DNA from 4 places in the Caldanaerobacter subterraneus subsp. tengcongensis MB4 genome. Region 1 is predicted to be linked to each of the others. Evidence: riboswitches for the same ligand, from Rfam matches in the RefSeq annotation. Region 1 holds a riboswitch; each other region holds the start of a gene.
What was found. Region 1 has a riboswitch for thiamine pyrophosphate ahead of TTE_RS08295 (hydroxymethylpyrimidine/phosphomethylpyrimidine kinase). Riboswitches for the same ligand answer to the same signal wherever they lie in the genome.
Positions count from the first base shown of each region.

Region 2: linked by a shared signal. The riboswitch ahead of thiT (energy-coupled thiamine transporter ThiT) and the one ahead of TTE_RS08295 (hydroxymethylpyrimidine/phosphomethylpyrimidine kinase) in region 1 are both predicted to bind thiamine pyrophosphate.
Region 3: linked by a shared signal. The riboswitch ahead of thiD (bifunctional hydroxymethylpyrimidine kinase/phosphomethylpyrimidine kinase) and the one ahead of TTE_RS08295 (hydroxymethylpyrimidine/phosphomethylpyrimidine kinase) in region 1 are both predicted to bind thiamine pyrophosphate.
Region 4: linked by a shared signal. The riboswitch ahead of thiC (phosphomethylpyrimidine synthase ThiC) and the one ahead of TTE_RS08295 (hydroxymethylpyrimidine/phosphomethylpyrimidine kinase) in region 1 are both predicted to bind thiamine pyrophosphate.

Region 1 covers NC_003869.1:1,679,832-1,683,429, forward strand. The annotation lists gene thiW (energy coupling factor transporter S component ThiW) at 1-248, opposite strand, end outside; partial or broken gene TTE_RS08285 (hydroxyethylthiazole kinase) at 245-475, opposite strand; gene thiE (thiamine phosphate synthase) at 483-1,124, opposite strand; partial or broken gene TTE_RS08295 (hydroxymethylpyrimidine/phosphomethylpyrimidine kinase) at 1,214-1,534, opposite strand; TPP riboswitch at 1,591-1,693, opposite strand; gene TTE_RS08300 (transposase) at 2,150-2,653, shown strand; tRNA gene TTE_RS08305 (tRNA-Cys) at 2,786-2,860, opposite strand; tRNA gene TTE_RS08310 (tRNA-Gly) at 2,864-2,939, opposite strand; tRNA gene TTE_RS08315 (tRNA-Phe) at 2,945-3,020, opposite strand; tRNA gene TTE_RS08320 (tRNA-Asp) at 3,025-3,101, opposite strand; tRNA gene TTE_RS08325 (tRNA-Val) at 3,103-3,178, opposite strand; gene hslO (Hsp33 family molecular chaperone HslO) at 3,252-3,598, opposite strand, start outside.
Region 2 covers NC_003869.1:2,398,399-2,401,996, reverse strand. The annotation lists gene TTE_RS12025 (ABC transporter ATP-binding protein) at 1-393, shown strand, start outside; gene TTE_RS12020 (ABC transporter ATP-binding protein) at 420-2,273, shown strand; TPP riboswitch at 2,338-2,441, shown strand; gene thiT (energy-coupled thiamine transporter ThiT) at 2,505-3,143, shown strand; gene TTE_RS12010 (phosphatase PAP2 family protein) at 3,281-3,598, shown strand, end outside.
Region 3 covers NC_003869.1:2,138,342-2,141,939, reverse strand. The annotation lists gene TTE_RS10655 (ABC transporter permease) at 1-676, shown strand, start outside; gene TTE_RS10650 (ABC transporter permease) at 681-1,442, shown strand; TPP riboswitch at 1,566-1,668, shown strand; gene thiD (bifunctional hydroxymethylpyrimidine kinase/phosphomethylpyrimidine kinase) at 1,728-2,519, shown strand; gene TTE_RS10640 (3-oxoacyl-ACP reductase) at 2,539-3,300, shown strand; gene thiE (thiamine phosphate synthase) at 3,327-3,598, shown strand, end outside.
Region 4 covers NC_003869.1:1,522,325-1,525,922, forward strand. The annotation lists gene queF (preQ(1) synthase) at 8-412, opposite strand; gene TTE_RS07450 (QueT transporter family protein) at 402-884, opposite strand; gene thiC (phosphomethylpyrimidine synthase ThiC) at 1,003-2,301, opposite strand; TPP riboswitch at 2,370-2,472, opposite strand; gene TTE_RS07460 (RQC domain-containing protein) at 2,524-3,105, opposite strand; gene TTE_RS07465 (SWIM zinc finger family protein) at 3,164-3,598, opposite strand, start outside.

The sequences.
Region 1 (3,598 bases):
AATGCACCAACCATTCCTCCTGGAAATGCCAAAAGCGATCCAACACCAAGGATGTTCCTCAATAGTCCTATAATAAAAGCTACTTCTAACGCTCCCCAAGGACCCAAAAAAACTGCTGAAATAACATTAATAGCATGTTGAACGGGTGTAACTTTGGCAACACCTACACTAAACCATACATATTGAGAAGTCAAGGTGCCTATAGCAATAATAAGTGCCATAAAAACCATACGATGTATTTTATTCATACTTCCACCTTCCTATCTTTTTCTATTATCTCCGGCGTGAGATTATATATCTCATCAAAAAATGTCACTTTAAAACTGCCGGGCCCTTTGACATTGCTGCTTTGAGCAGCTCTTTCCCCTGCTATTCCAAAAGCTACAAAAGCTTCTACTGTAGCTTCAAAATAATCTTCACATACTCCGCAGAAGCTTGCTACTACAGAGGTAAGCATACAACCTGTGCCGGTGATTCTTTTTTCATTTCAAATTCCTCCTATCGTTTATCGCTTTTGCTATAACCTCCAAAAGTTTTCTTGTATTGTTTTCTATATCCCCATAAAATACAGCTGAAACTGAAGATATCCCGTCTACTCCCGACTTTAACATGACTTCATAAGCATTATCCTTCGTTATACCTCCTATTGCAACGACTGGAATAGTAACAGCCTCTTTTATCCTTTTCAGCCCTTCTATTCCAATGGCTTCCGCTTCCGGCTTTGTAGGAGTCTTAAACACTGCTCCTACCCCTAAATAATCCGCTCCATCCCTTTGTGCTTTTAAAGCTTCCTCCACTGTCCTCGCTGATACCCCTACTATTTTATGAGGACCTATCATTCTCCTTACAACATCTGCTGGCAAATCCTCCTGTCCAACGTGAACTCCATCTGCATCTACTGCCAAAGCTATATCCACTCTGTCGTTAATAATGAGAGGAATTTTATTTCTTTTTGTCACTTCTTTAACTTTAAGAGCAATTTCATAAAATTCCCTACTTGATATATCTTTTTCTCTCAGTTGAATTATTGTTGCACCGCCTTTTATTGCTAGTTCTACTGCGTCAGCAATATCCATATCCTTTATGTAAGACCTATCCGTTATAGCATAAAGGGTTAAGTCCATATCTCACACCTTCCTTATTTCTATATTCCAAAAATGGTTAGTGGGACCTACTCCATGCCCTATGGCCAATGAATGTTTTATAGCCCCTGCATGACAGGGTCCAGCACAGCATTTTTTACATTGTAATCTTTTAATCCTTTTGCAATCATCTTAATTATGTCTTCATTAGACACCATACCTATCTTCACTGCACAGGGATACAAATCCTCAAAAATTGCCCTCATTTGCAGATACACCATATCAGGACTTATATCCTCAATTCCTAAAACCCCCATGGTATTTTGCGCTGTTATTGAAGTAATGACACTCATGCCGTATACTCCATGGGCTGAAAAAGTCTTTAAATCTGCTTGAATTCCTGCTCCTCCCCCAGAGTCAGAACCGGCAATTGTAAGAGCTAACTTCCATATGACCACCTCCAAAATAATAAAATGAGCCCACCTGTTCAGGTGAGCACTTTTTACAGACTCAATAAAACGTGCTTCCCTTCGCAGGCATTACCCTGGTCAGGTTCTAAGGGTCGGGAACGAATCCCCTCTCAGCCATTTCTGGCTCCCCTAGCACTTGAGTATTTAATTTTTCAATTACAGCTTTATTTTTATTATATCATAAAGATTAAAAAAATTGAATTCCTACAATTTCCACGTCCGTGTCAAGGTTTCGCAGGTAAAATTTTTTAAAAAATGGTTCTATAATAAATGTTGGGGTGGATGAAAAACATCCTACAAAAAAAGAGCGCACTTATTCTGAATGCCTGCTATAATAGAAGTGGTTAAAACAACCCAACAAAAGGAAGCATCAGAATAAGTGCAAAGTAATTATATCACAAATCTTTTAAAATCTGAAGATATAATTTGGGAAAACATTATAGGAAATGACGATAGAATAGAGTTTCACATCAAAATGAAGCAAAAGCCTCACGTTTGTCCAAAATGCGGGAAATTAACATCTAAAATTAAGGAAATTCTGGAGAGAGGAAATATCATTGCATTGTTGTAGACCCCAAAGAAAGAAAAATTTTAGATATTTTAAATGACAGAAAGCAAGAGAATTTAAGTGAATATTTCAAAAGATTTAGAAACAGAAACAAAGTAAAATGGGTTACTATAGATATGTGGAGACCTTTTGCTGATATAACAAAAATATATTTTAAAGGAGCCAAAATAGCCATAGACAAATTTCATTTTACAAGGTATGTATATTGGGCAGTAGAGAATGTAAGAAAGAGAGTACAAAAGGAATTGCCGGCTAATAAAAGAAAATATTTTAAAAAGAGCTGGAGGCTGCTTTTTGCAAAATACGATACTTTGACAGAAAAACAAAAAGAAAAAGTAGAAGTAATGTTTTGGTACAGTGATGATTTAAAGATGGCATACCAGTTAAAAGAACAATTCGATAAAGTATTAAAAAACCAATCTTCAGAAGAAACAAAAATAGAATTAAAAAACGGATACAACCAGCCAAAGAAAGCAAAATTGATGAATTTAAGAGACGTGTGCAGGTATTTAACAGTTGGTTTGAAGAAATAACTAATGCGAGTGTTTCCTTATAGTAACTCTGTAACAGAAGGTTATAATAACAAAATCATATATGAAAAACTAAGAGGTAGGCATTCAGAAAAATACCCACCCCAACTATTGACAAAGAGCCACTATATTTTATGGAGGCGACACCCGGATTCGAACCGGGGAATCGGGGTTTTGCAGACCCCTGCCTTACCGCTTGGCTATGTCGCCTTATGGAGCGGGCAACGAGACTCGAACTCGCGACCCTCACCTTGGCAAGGTGATGCTCTGCCAACTGAGCTATGCCCGCTTGGATGGTGCCCCGAAGTGGAATCGAACCACTGACACAGGGATTTTCAGTCCCTTGCTCTACCTACTGAGCTATCGGGGCAGGATGGCGACCCAGAAGGGACTTGAACCCTCGGCCTCCAGCGTGACAGGCTGGCGCTCTAACCAGCTGAGCTACTGGGCCATGGTGGTCGCGATAGGACTTGAACCTATGACCCCCTGCTTGTAAGGCAGGTGCTCTCCCAGCTGAGCTACACGACCAATTTTGCTCCATGCAAGTAATAGTATACATAAAAAACTCTCAATAGTCAACACCCAATTTCATAAATCAGCATCAATTTTCCGCTTCTTTTAAAAGCTCCTCAAGTCTTTCTCTAGTTATAAAATACTTTTTGCCGCAGAAATGGCACACAGTCTCAATACCTTGTTCTTCTTTAATAAGTTTTTGTATCTCTTCTTTCCCTAAGGCAAGAATAGCACTCTCGAATCTTTCCTGTGAACAGTCGCACTCGTATTTTAGCGGTATTTTCTCTAAAAATTTTACTTCTTCCTCTTCAAAAATAGAGGTCAAAATATCTTCCGGAGTCTTCCCCTGCCTCAAAAGGTCTGTTACAGAGGTAATTTGACCAATAGCCTTTTCAAGCTTTAATATTACCTCTTCTTTTACATCGGGAAGGAGCT
Region 2 (3,598 bases), 720 kb from region 1:
GCACAGGCGATGGAGTTTATAAATGAAAAGCCCAAAAAGTTTGACACAGAAATTGCTCAAGGGGGAACAAACGTATCAGGAGGTCAAAAGCAAAGGCTTTCCATTGCTCGTGCCCTTGTTAAAAAACCTGAGATATACATTTTTGATGAGAGTTTTTCTGCCCTTGACTTTAGGACAGAAGCAGCTTTAAGGAAAGCTATTAAGGAAAAGCTAAAAGGCAGCACTGTCATAATGGTATCTCAAAGAGTTTCTACCCTTTTTAATGCAGATCAGATAATTGTTTTGGAGGAAGGAAGAGTTGTTGGCATAGGTAAGCACAAAGATTTAATGAGGACTTGTCCAACCTATAGAGATATTGCTTTGTCGCAGCTTAAGGAGGAGGAATTAGCATGAGCGGAGACAGAAAAGTAGATTCCAAAATGCCGCCAATTCCACATATGGGTAGGGGTGGAGGACCTCGGGCTTTAGTACGTGGAGCAGAAAAAGCAAAAGATTTTAAGGGAACGATGAAAAAATTTATAAAGTATTTGTCTGAGTATAAAATCTCTATAATAACGGTAATTTTACTGGCAATATTAAGTACCTCCTTTTCCATTGCAGGACCTAAAATATTGAGTAAAGCTATCACCAAAATTTTTGAAGGTGTGATGAACAGAATAACAGGTCAGGGAAGCGGAATAGATTTTGAATATATTGGAAGGATAATTTTAATCCTCATTGGATTATACGGGCTAAGCGCTTTATTTGGCTATTTGCAGGGCTGGATAATGTCCGGTGTTGCAATGAAAGTTACCTACAAATTTAGAAGGGAAATTTCTGAGAAGATTAATCGACTTCCTTTGAAATATTTTGAAGGCACGAATCAAGGAGAAATACTTTCTCGTATCACAAATGACGTAGATACAATTACACAGACTCTCAATCAAAGCTTGACACAGATAATTACTTCTGTGACCACAGTTATTGGCGTTCTGATTATGATGCTTACAATAAACTGGCTTATGACGTTGGTTGCTCTTTTGATTATACCTCTGTCTTCTTTAGTAATTGCTTTTATTGTAAAGTATTCTCAAAAATATTTTAGAGAGCAGCAAGATTATTTAGGGCATGTAAATGGGCATGTGGAGGAAATGTATGGAGGACATCACATAGTAAAAGCGTTTAATGGAGAAAAAAAGAGTATAGCCAAATTTGATGAGCTTAATAGCACTTGGTATGATGCTGCTTGGAAGTCACAGTTTTTGACAGGTGTTATGATGCCCCTTATGAATGTGATAGGCAATCTAGGGTATGTCGCTGTTACAGTTTTAGGAAGTTGGTTGGTCATCAAAAATGCGATAGAAGTGGGAGATATACAGGCTTTTATACAGTACATTAGGTCTTTCACTCAGCCAATTGCGCAGATTGCAAATATTTCCAATATACTTCAGCAGACAGCAGCCTGTGCTGAGAGAGTTTTTGAGTTTTTGGAAGAAGAGGAGGAAGTGCCTGACAATCCTAAGCCGATAAAATTGGAGGATATAAAAGGAGACGTTGAATTTAGGAATGTCAAATTTGGCTATAGGCCAGATAAAATAGTCATAAATAACTTTTCTGCTAAGATTAAAGCAGGGCAAAAAGTTGCAATTGTTGGTCCTACTGGTGCAGGAAAAACTACAATTGTCAAGCTTTTAATGAGATTTTACGATGTAAATGAAGGTGCTATCTTAATTGACGGTCACGATATAAGAGAATTTTCAAGGGAAGATTTAAGGTCCCTCTTTGGAATGGTGCTTCAAGACACCTGGCTTTACAATGGAACTATCATGGACAATATAAGATATGGCAGACTTGACGCAACCGATGAGGAAGTGATTAAAGCTGCTAAAGCAGCACACGTTCACAGCTTTGTCAAGAGCCTGCCTGGTGGATATAACATGATGATAAATGAAGAGAGTACTAACATTTCTCAGGGACAAAAGCAGCTTATTACAATAGCAAGAGCCATATTAAAAGACCCAAAAATTCTCATACTGGATGAGGCTACAAGCTCTGTAGATACTTTAACTGAAATACAGATACAAAAAGCGATGGATTATCTCATGAAAGGGCGCACAAGCTTTATAATCGCTCACAGGCTTTCTACAATAAAAGATGCAGATTTAATACTCGTTATGGACCATGGAGATATAGTAGAACAGGGAACCCATGAAGAACTTCTCAAAAAAGGCGGCTTCTATGCTAAACTTTACAACAGCCAGTTTGAGAGAGAAGAGGAGCAGCTTGTAAGTTAAAAGTATTGACACATAGCATAAAAAGTGGTAAAGTTAAAAATAAGCAAAACAAAATACGGGTGGTTATGTCCGCTGGGGGAGCCTGAAAAGGCTGAGACGGCAGAAATGCCGAACCCTTGGAACCTGATGAGGGTAATGCCTCCGTAGGGAATGCGGGCTCAAAAGGCACCGCATGAGGCGGTGCCTTTTTTCAGCGAACATAACCTCCTAAAAATGGAGGTGTTTTTGTTTATGTCCTATATTTTAAGCATATTTTCTGATTTTGCAGAGATAAAACCAGTGACCCTTTCTGTAATCCTAGCAATTTTGCTGGCAGCTTTTCTCTTGTATCTTATGAGGAAAAGTGTCAAGTTTGACACAAAAATGCTTGTTTATGGGGCCCTCTCAATTGCTATAGCTTTTGTTCTATCTTATATAAGGTTTTACCACTGGCCCCAAGGGGGATCTATTACACCTGCCAGCATGCTTCCACTGTTTGTTTTTGCCTATTACTACGGTCCCGGTCCAGGAATTGTCGTTGGAATGGCCTATGGGTTTTTGCAGCTGATTCAAGATCCTTTTATAGTACAATGGGTACAGGTTCTTTTGGATTATCCTTTGGCTTTTGGCGCTTTAGGGCTTGCAGGCTTTTTTAGAAAAAATTTAAGTTTGGGAATTTTAGTCGGCGGTTTTGGAAGATTTTTCTCCCACTTTTTGTCTGGAATATTCTTTTTTGCAAGCTATGCTCCAAAAGGTATGAACCCCATAGTGTATTCACTTTTAGTTAATGGCAGTATCATAGGAACAGAGGTTTTAATTTGTTTTGTAGTTTCCTTAATTCCTCAAGTGAGAAATGCCATAGAAGAAGTTAAGAAAAGAGCTTTGGCTTAAAAAGGGGATAGGGCCCCTTTATTTTTTTAAAATTGTGAAATCAACATGGAGGAATTTGAGGGTGAGCTCATAAGAGAGACATTTTATAAAAATTATGATAAGATAGAAATGAAGACTTTTAAAGAGGTGGCCTGTCAATGGAATTAAGAAAAATACTGCAGGACAAGGACAGAAATATATTTTTCTACATCAATGAGAGGATAAAATGCAGCCTCTTGGATAAAATAATGCCCAAAATAACTCATGCGGGTGGCCCTGTTTTCACCGTGTTTGTGACAGTATTTTTGGCCCTTTTTGGTAAAAATAATGTCAAAACGTCTGCGATAGAGGCTTTGTTTTCCCTTATAAGTAGTCATCTTTTTGTGCAACTGTTGAAGAGAAAATACACAAGGCCTCGCCCTTATATGGTGCTTGCAAATGCTAACACTTTTCGTCAATTATTAAAAGATTATTCT
Region 3 (3,598 bases), 460 kb from region 1:
CTTCTTTCTCTGGAGGTCTTTAATTGAAAGAAATCCCATAAATTACACTCTGAAAGAAATGATGATTTATATTATCATTTCTAATGCAATACTTCTATTCACAGAAATTCATGCTGAACATGACCTTGAAAAGGATATAAAAACCTACAGATTTGGCCAAAAGCTTTTACTTCCAGTGAATTATCTGACCAGTATTTCATACAGTCACATATCTTCAAGCCTTGCAAAGTTTGCAATTTTATATATGCCAGTAATTATTATGACCTCAATTTGGGCAAAAATTGAAATCCCAGCAAACCGGCTGTTATACCTACCTTTAGCGTTAATTTTGGGTTTTTTATTCAATGCTTTATTTTCCTTTATAATAGGATTGTTATCTTTTTGGCTGACAGAAATATGGGGCATAGCTGCCATCAGAAACTTACTGACAGGTCTTCTTTCAGGTGCCATTTTCCCTTTAGACCTTTTGCCTAGCAAAATTGAATCAATTATGCTAATGACTCCCTTCCCTTATATGACATACATCCCGTCAAAGCTTATATGTGATGCTAATTTTGACATTGAAATAGTAAATAAAGGATTGTTTATTTCGCTAGTCTGGGTGTTAATACTTGGTTTCATTGTTTTTTTACTTATGAAAAATGGATTAAAAAAATACACCTCTCATGGGGCGTGAAAACATGCTAATAGAATCTATAAGATTTTCAATTAAAAAAGCAATTCAATATAGAGCAAATTTGGTAAGCTGGTTTTTGGCAGACTTATCTTTATACACTGCAACATTTTTAGGCTATTACCTGCTTACTCAAAAAATTGACGTTTTTGGTGATTATAATAGAGAAGAAATTCTTTTTTATATAACCTGTTTCTTTTTAGTAAACAACCTATATGCAATTTTCTTTGCAGAAGCTGTTTCTAAGTTTGGACAATCAGTTTTAACAGGGTATTTTGATTTTGATTTACTAAAACCACAGCCTCTCATAAAATACATTGTACTAAAAAACCTAAATTTTCCTGCAGCTCTTTCAACCCCCTTGTTAATATTTCTAAATATATGGTGTATGAAAATATGTGGAATTAAATTGACAATAGCTTATATCATTTCAATTTTCAGTGCTTCTATTTTAATGGGACTTTTATTTTTCATAGTATACAGTTTTACTCTTTTTGGTTTAAGGTCTGAAGCAATTTCAGCGATAGTCTTGCAGCTTTTAACAATGGCAGAAAAACCTGATACGGTTTTCCCAAAAATCTTCCGTAATCTTCTCATATATGCAATTCCCATTTTCTTATTTAGTGCAATTCCTGCAAGGATTGCCCTTGGTAAGAGCAGTATATATGAGAATATATGGTGTTATTCATCTTCCTTATTATATTATTTGGTTTTAAAAATTATCCTTTACCAAGGGCTGAAAAAATACCAGTCGACAGGAGAATTGTGATTAAGATTATAAATTGCGTGACAGATAAAGCCTATAAAATTTGATGCTTTTGAAAATAAATTGGATTGAATTTTTCTAATCTTATGATATAATAGAAGCAAAAGAACTTAAAAAAATTGAATATCAAAGTGCTAGGGGAGCCAGAAATGGCTGAGAGGGGATTCGTTCCCGACCCTTAGAACCTGACCAGGGTAATGCCTGCGAAGGGAAGCACGTTTTACGGAATCTGTAAAAAGTGCTCACCTTTTCAGGTGGGCATATTTTTATTATCTTGGAGGTGAGTATATGAAATTAGCTCTTACAATTGCTGGTTCAGATTCAGGAGGAGGAGCAGGAATCCAGGCAGATTTGAAGACTTTTTCTGCCCACGGAGTATTTGGAATGAGCGTCATTACTTCAATAACAGCTCAGAACACTATGGGAGTTTTAGGAATTGAAGATGTAAGCCCTGACATGGTCTATTTGCAGATGAGAGCAATTTTTGAAGACCTGTATCCGGATGCAGTTAAGATAGGCATGGTATCCAATGAAGAGATTATAAAAACTATCGCAAAGGGCTTAAAAGAATACGGAGTAGAAAAAGTTGTTTTAGACCCAGTCATGATTGCGAAGAGTGGAGACCCTCTTTTAAAACCTGAGGCGATGAAAGCATTAAAGGAGGAGCTGTTGCCATTAAGCCTTGTTGTTACGCCAAATTTGATGGAAGCTAAGGAATTAACAGGAATGGAGATAAAGAACATTTCGGATATGAAGGAAGCTGCAAAGAAAATTTTAAGTTTAGGCGCAAAGGTAGTTTTGGTAAAGGGCGGACATTTAGAAGGAGAAGCGGTGGATGTGTTTTATGATGGAGTAGAATTTTACGAAATTAAAGCGGAGAGAATTAACACTAAAAACACACATGGGACAGGATGCACTTTTTCATCAGCTATAGCAGCAAACTTGGCTTTAGGATATGATTTGTTAGAGGCGGTGAAGAGGGCTAAAAGGTACATCACAGGAGCCATAAAAAATTCTCTTTCTATAGGGCATGGAGTGGGACCCACAAATCATTTCTGGAATGTTGAATTTAAAGAATAGAATAAGGAGGATGTTTGTTGTGGAAATAAGAGAACAGGTAGTTCTTGTTACAGGGTCTAGCCGAGGCTTAGGTGCTGCCATTGCTAAAGCTTTTGCTAGAGAAGGAGCCAGCGTGGTAGTAAATTATTATAAAAGCGAAGAAAAGGCGCAAAAATTGTCAGAGGAGCTGGGAAGAAATTCTGTTGCTATTAGAGCTGATGTAAGAGATTTTAATCAAGTAGCTTCAATGTTTGAAGAAGCAAAGAAGTATTTTGGGAAACCCGTCACTACTATTGTGAACAATGCGCTGATTGACTATGTTTTTGATCCGATGAACAGAAAAACTCCTGAAACAATTGAGTGGGAAGATTATTTAAAACAATTAGAAGGAGCTGTAAAAGGGGCCTTGAACACTATAAAAGCAGGACTTAAAGATATGAAAAAGATGCGCTTTGGCCGAATTATAAATATAGGGACTAATTTGTTTCAGAATCCAGTGGTTCCTTACCACGATTATACCACTGCTAAAGCTGCTCTGATCGGTTTTACACGCAATATGGCAAAAGAATTGGGAGAGTATGGCATCACTGTCAACATGGTAAGCGGAGGGCTTTTAAAAGTTACAGATGCGAGTTCGGCTACCAGCAAAGAGGTTTTTGATTTAATTGAACAGACCACTCCTTTGAAGAAAGTTACTGCTCATGAAGATTTGGCTGATGTAGTGCTGTTTTTTGCTTCACCTTGGGCGAGAGCGGTAACAGGGCAAAATTTGGTTGTAGATGGCGGCCTTGTGATGGATTGAATAAGGGGGTAAAGGTTGTGAAGAGGATAGACTTTACTTTGTATGCTATCACTGACAGGTCCTTTATAAAAGGGATGGACATAGCTGAAGCGGTGGAGATAGCTATTAAAAATGGTGTTACTGTGGTTCAGCTGAGGGAAAAAGATATATCCAGCAGAGAATTCTATGAAATTGCCCTTAAAGTAAAGGAAGTTACAAGAAAATATAATGTTCCTCTAATTATAAATGACAGAGTTGATATAGCCCTGGCTGTAGATGCCGAAGGTGTACATGTAGGGCCTGATGATTTGCCTGTTGG
Region 4 (3,598 bases), 160 kb from region 1:
TTTAAGTTTAATACTCCTCTTTTTCATACCTTGCTATAATTCTTGTAGCTATTCCTCCTCTTTCCTGAAATTCGCCTATTATTTCCATAAATTTTGGCTGCAGGAATTCCACCAAATCATCTAAAATTCTGTTTATTGCATGTTCTTGCAATATACCTACATTCCTATAAGATGTAAGGTAATATTTTAAGGATTTAAGTTCTACAAGTTTTTTGTGGGGTATATACCTTATAGTAAGTTTTGCATTGTCAGGTAATCCTGTCCAAGGGCAAACAGAAGAAAATTCATCGGTAATATACTCCACGATAGTATTTTTTTCAGGATACTCATATTCAATAGATTCTAGAACTTCTTTGTCAATTTTTTCGTAACCGTAAATGTCAAATCTTCTCTCTTTATATTTATCTGTCAAATTTCACAACTCCTTTCTTTTCAATTGTGAAAAGCAAAAAATATCCAGTTACCAAAAGTACAGTTTCCGCTACTCCCACGCTTAAGAAAGTCGGAATAAATGGTATGCCTGCAGAAACCTTTAAAGTAATTGCAACTGATGCTGCAATCCAAAGGGCTATGAATATAGCTCCTATCGCTTTGTGAGTAAGTCTTCCAATGTAGTATCCAATTGTACAGCCTATTAAGTTCGAAAGAGGCATAAAAATTAATTCCATTGCACCAGCAAATGGGCTAAACAAATTTGCAAAAAAATTTCCTATCATCATGGAAATAGCATATTTTTTATTGAATACTACAATGGATTTCGTAATTTCCCCGATTCGAAATTGAACGGGTAAAAACGAAATGGACGAAAATATAATTGTGAGTGCGAAATAAATTGCTGCAACAAGAGCAATTTCAGCTAAATCTTTTATTCTTTTTTTGGGCACAAAATTACCTCCCTTGTTTTGTTAACTGGGGTTACTGCGACCCAGGTGAGCATTTTGTTGCTCACTGCGATTAATTTTAACATGATTGTATGAGTAATTTGAACTAAAAAATAGCCTCTTAGCAACTTGTAGTAGGAGTTCCTAAATATTCACTCACTATTTGCATGGCACAGAATTTCCCACACATACTGCAGGTCTCCACATTAGGCTTATTCTTAGTTACACGGTATTTTTCGGCTTTTTCAGGGTCAATGGATAGTTGTATTTGTTCATTCCAGTCTAAATTTGCCCTGGCTTTTGCCATAGCTAAATCTTTTTCTCTGGCCTTTTTTATACCTTTCGCTATATCTGCAGCATGGGCAGCAATTTTAGCAGCAATGACACCTTCTTTGACATCTTGTATGTCAGGAAGTCCAAGATGTTCTGCAGGGGTGACATAACACAGAAAATCTGCTCCTGCAAAAGCAGCAATCGCTCCTCCTATTGCAGCAGTGATGTGATCGTAGCCCGGAGCGATATCTGTTACTACCGGCCCTAGCACATAAAAAGGAGCATTGTGACAAAGACTTTTCTGTAGTTTTACATTGGCTTCGATTTGATCAATGGGAACATGACCAGGTCCTTCTACCATTACTTGAACTCCTGCTTCTCTAGCCTTTTTAACAAGTTCGCCTAAAATTATCAGCTCTTGAATTTGAGCTGCATCGGTTGCATCTTCAAGACATCCTGGTCGAAGCCCATCCCCAAGACTCAGCGTTACATCATATTTCTTTGCTATGTCTAAAAGCCTATCAAAATATTGATAAAGGGGGTTCTCTTTTTCATTATGAATCATCCAGGCTATTGTAAAAGCTCCTCCTCTACTTACTACATTCATAATTCGTTTGTTGTCTTTAAGTCTTTTAAGGGATTCTAAAGTAAGACCGCAGTGGACAGTGATGAAATCAACTCCATCTTTTGCTTGTTCTTCTATCACTTTAAAAATAAATTCCTCAGGCATTGCTACAATGCTGCCGTATCTTGATATAGATTCTACTGCTGCTTGATACATAGGCACTGTACCAACAGGTACAGATGAGTTTTTGATTATTTCTCGTCGTGACTTGTTAACATCGCCACCAGTGCTTAAATCCATTACTGCATCTGCTCCAGCATCTATAGCTACTTTCAACTTTTCAATTTCTTTTCCAATTTCAGGAAAGGCATCGGAAGTTCCAATGTTAGCATTTACTTTTGTTGACAATCCTTTTCCTATGCCCTTGGGAACGAGATTTATGTGGTTAACATTTGCTGGTATTACTATTTCACCTTTTTTGACTTCTTCTAGGATAAATTCTTCAGACACACCTTCATAGTCCGCAACTATTTTCATCTCTTTTGTAATTATGCCTGATAAGGCATATTCTAATTGAGTCATGATAAAAACCTCCTTGAAGTTTTTAATAATAAAATATGCCCACCTGAAAAGGTGAGCACTTTTTACAAATTTCGTAAAACGTGCTTCCCTTCGCAGGCATTACCCTGGTCAGGTTCTAAGGGTCGGGAACGAATCCCCTCTCAGCCATTTTTGGCTCCCCTAGCACTTGAGTATTTAATTTTTAGAATAGAATAGGTTAAAGTAATTATATCACAAAATTTCTCAAAATCCAACTTCCATTAAATAATTAATTGCTTTTTGAAGCTCTGTTTGAACCTTTTTATATTCTATTCTCTTCCATTCTTTCAATAGGGGTATAAACCTGGCATTCTTCGTATTCTTGATTTTTTCGATTAAAAGAAGTATCATCCCTCGGTTTCTATCTTTTAATTCATAAACAAAACTATAATCTTGATCTTCCAAAATCTCTGTGAGTTTATTTAACAATTCATTTGCATAAGTTTCACGTTCAATTTCCCAACCTTTCTCCGTAAAGATAAGCACTGGAAGTCTCCCACTGTACTCAATTTTAAGATAGCCTGACTTTATCATCCAGTCAATCCGTTTGGTTATTTCCTCCCTCGTAAGTTCACAGTAATATCCATAAGAAGGACATTTGTTCAAACCATACTTTAAAACTTTTTTATCTTTTGAACCCTTAAGGATCTTTGCCAGCATACTGCGTCCACCTGTTCCAATCAGTTCATCTGCCGCGCGGAGTATAACCTTAATTTCTTCATCACTTAAGCTCTTAATCCCACCACTATTAAGTTTATATCTTACTTTCTGCTTAGTTCTCCCCATAAATAATACCCCTTATATTTTTCCCATTATTTTAATGAAGAGTCTCTTTGGTCCTGCCTTACTTAATTTTGCTAAGTTCATCAATAAATGCTGGTCTTTTTTTATACAACCTCATTAGCTCATTTATAATTTCTTTTTGGCTTTGCTCTCCTGCTATTTTTTTATATCTTTTAAGTATTCCACATACTTTTTGATAGTCTTTTCTATTTGATGAAGAGCTTGCAGCAAGTTTTATATATTTTTTGTACACTTCAATAACTTCATCTTTAAACTTATCTTTTAGCTTATCTGCATATTCTTCTATTCTTGTTGGGTTTTCTTTTACAAACTCCATAAGCTCATTCAAGTCATTTTCTTCTAATATGACCTTAAGATAAATATCTTTCCCATGCCATCCCTTATAGCTCTTTAATTCTTGTTTTAAATTATTGTAAAACTCTGCTCTATCGCCAGTAATTAATTCCTTTAGTTCTCGATAGTATTCAAAATTTCC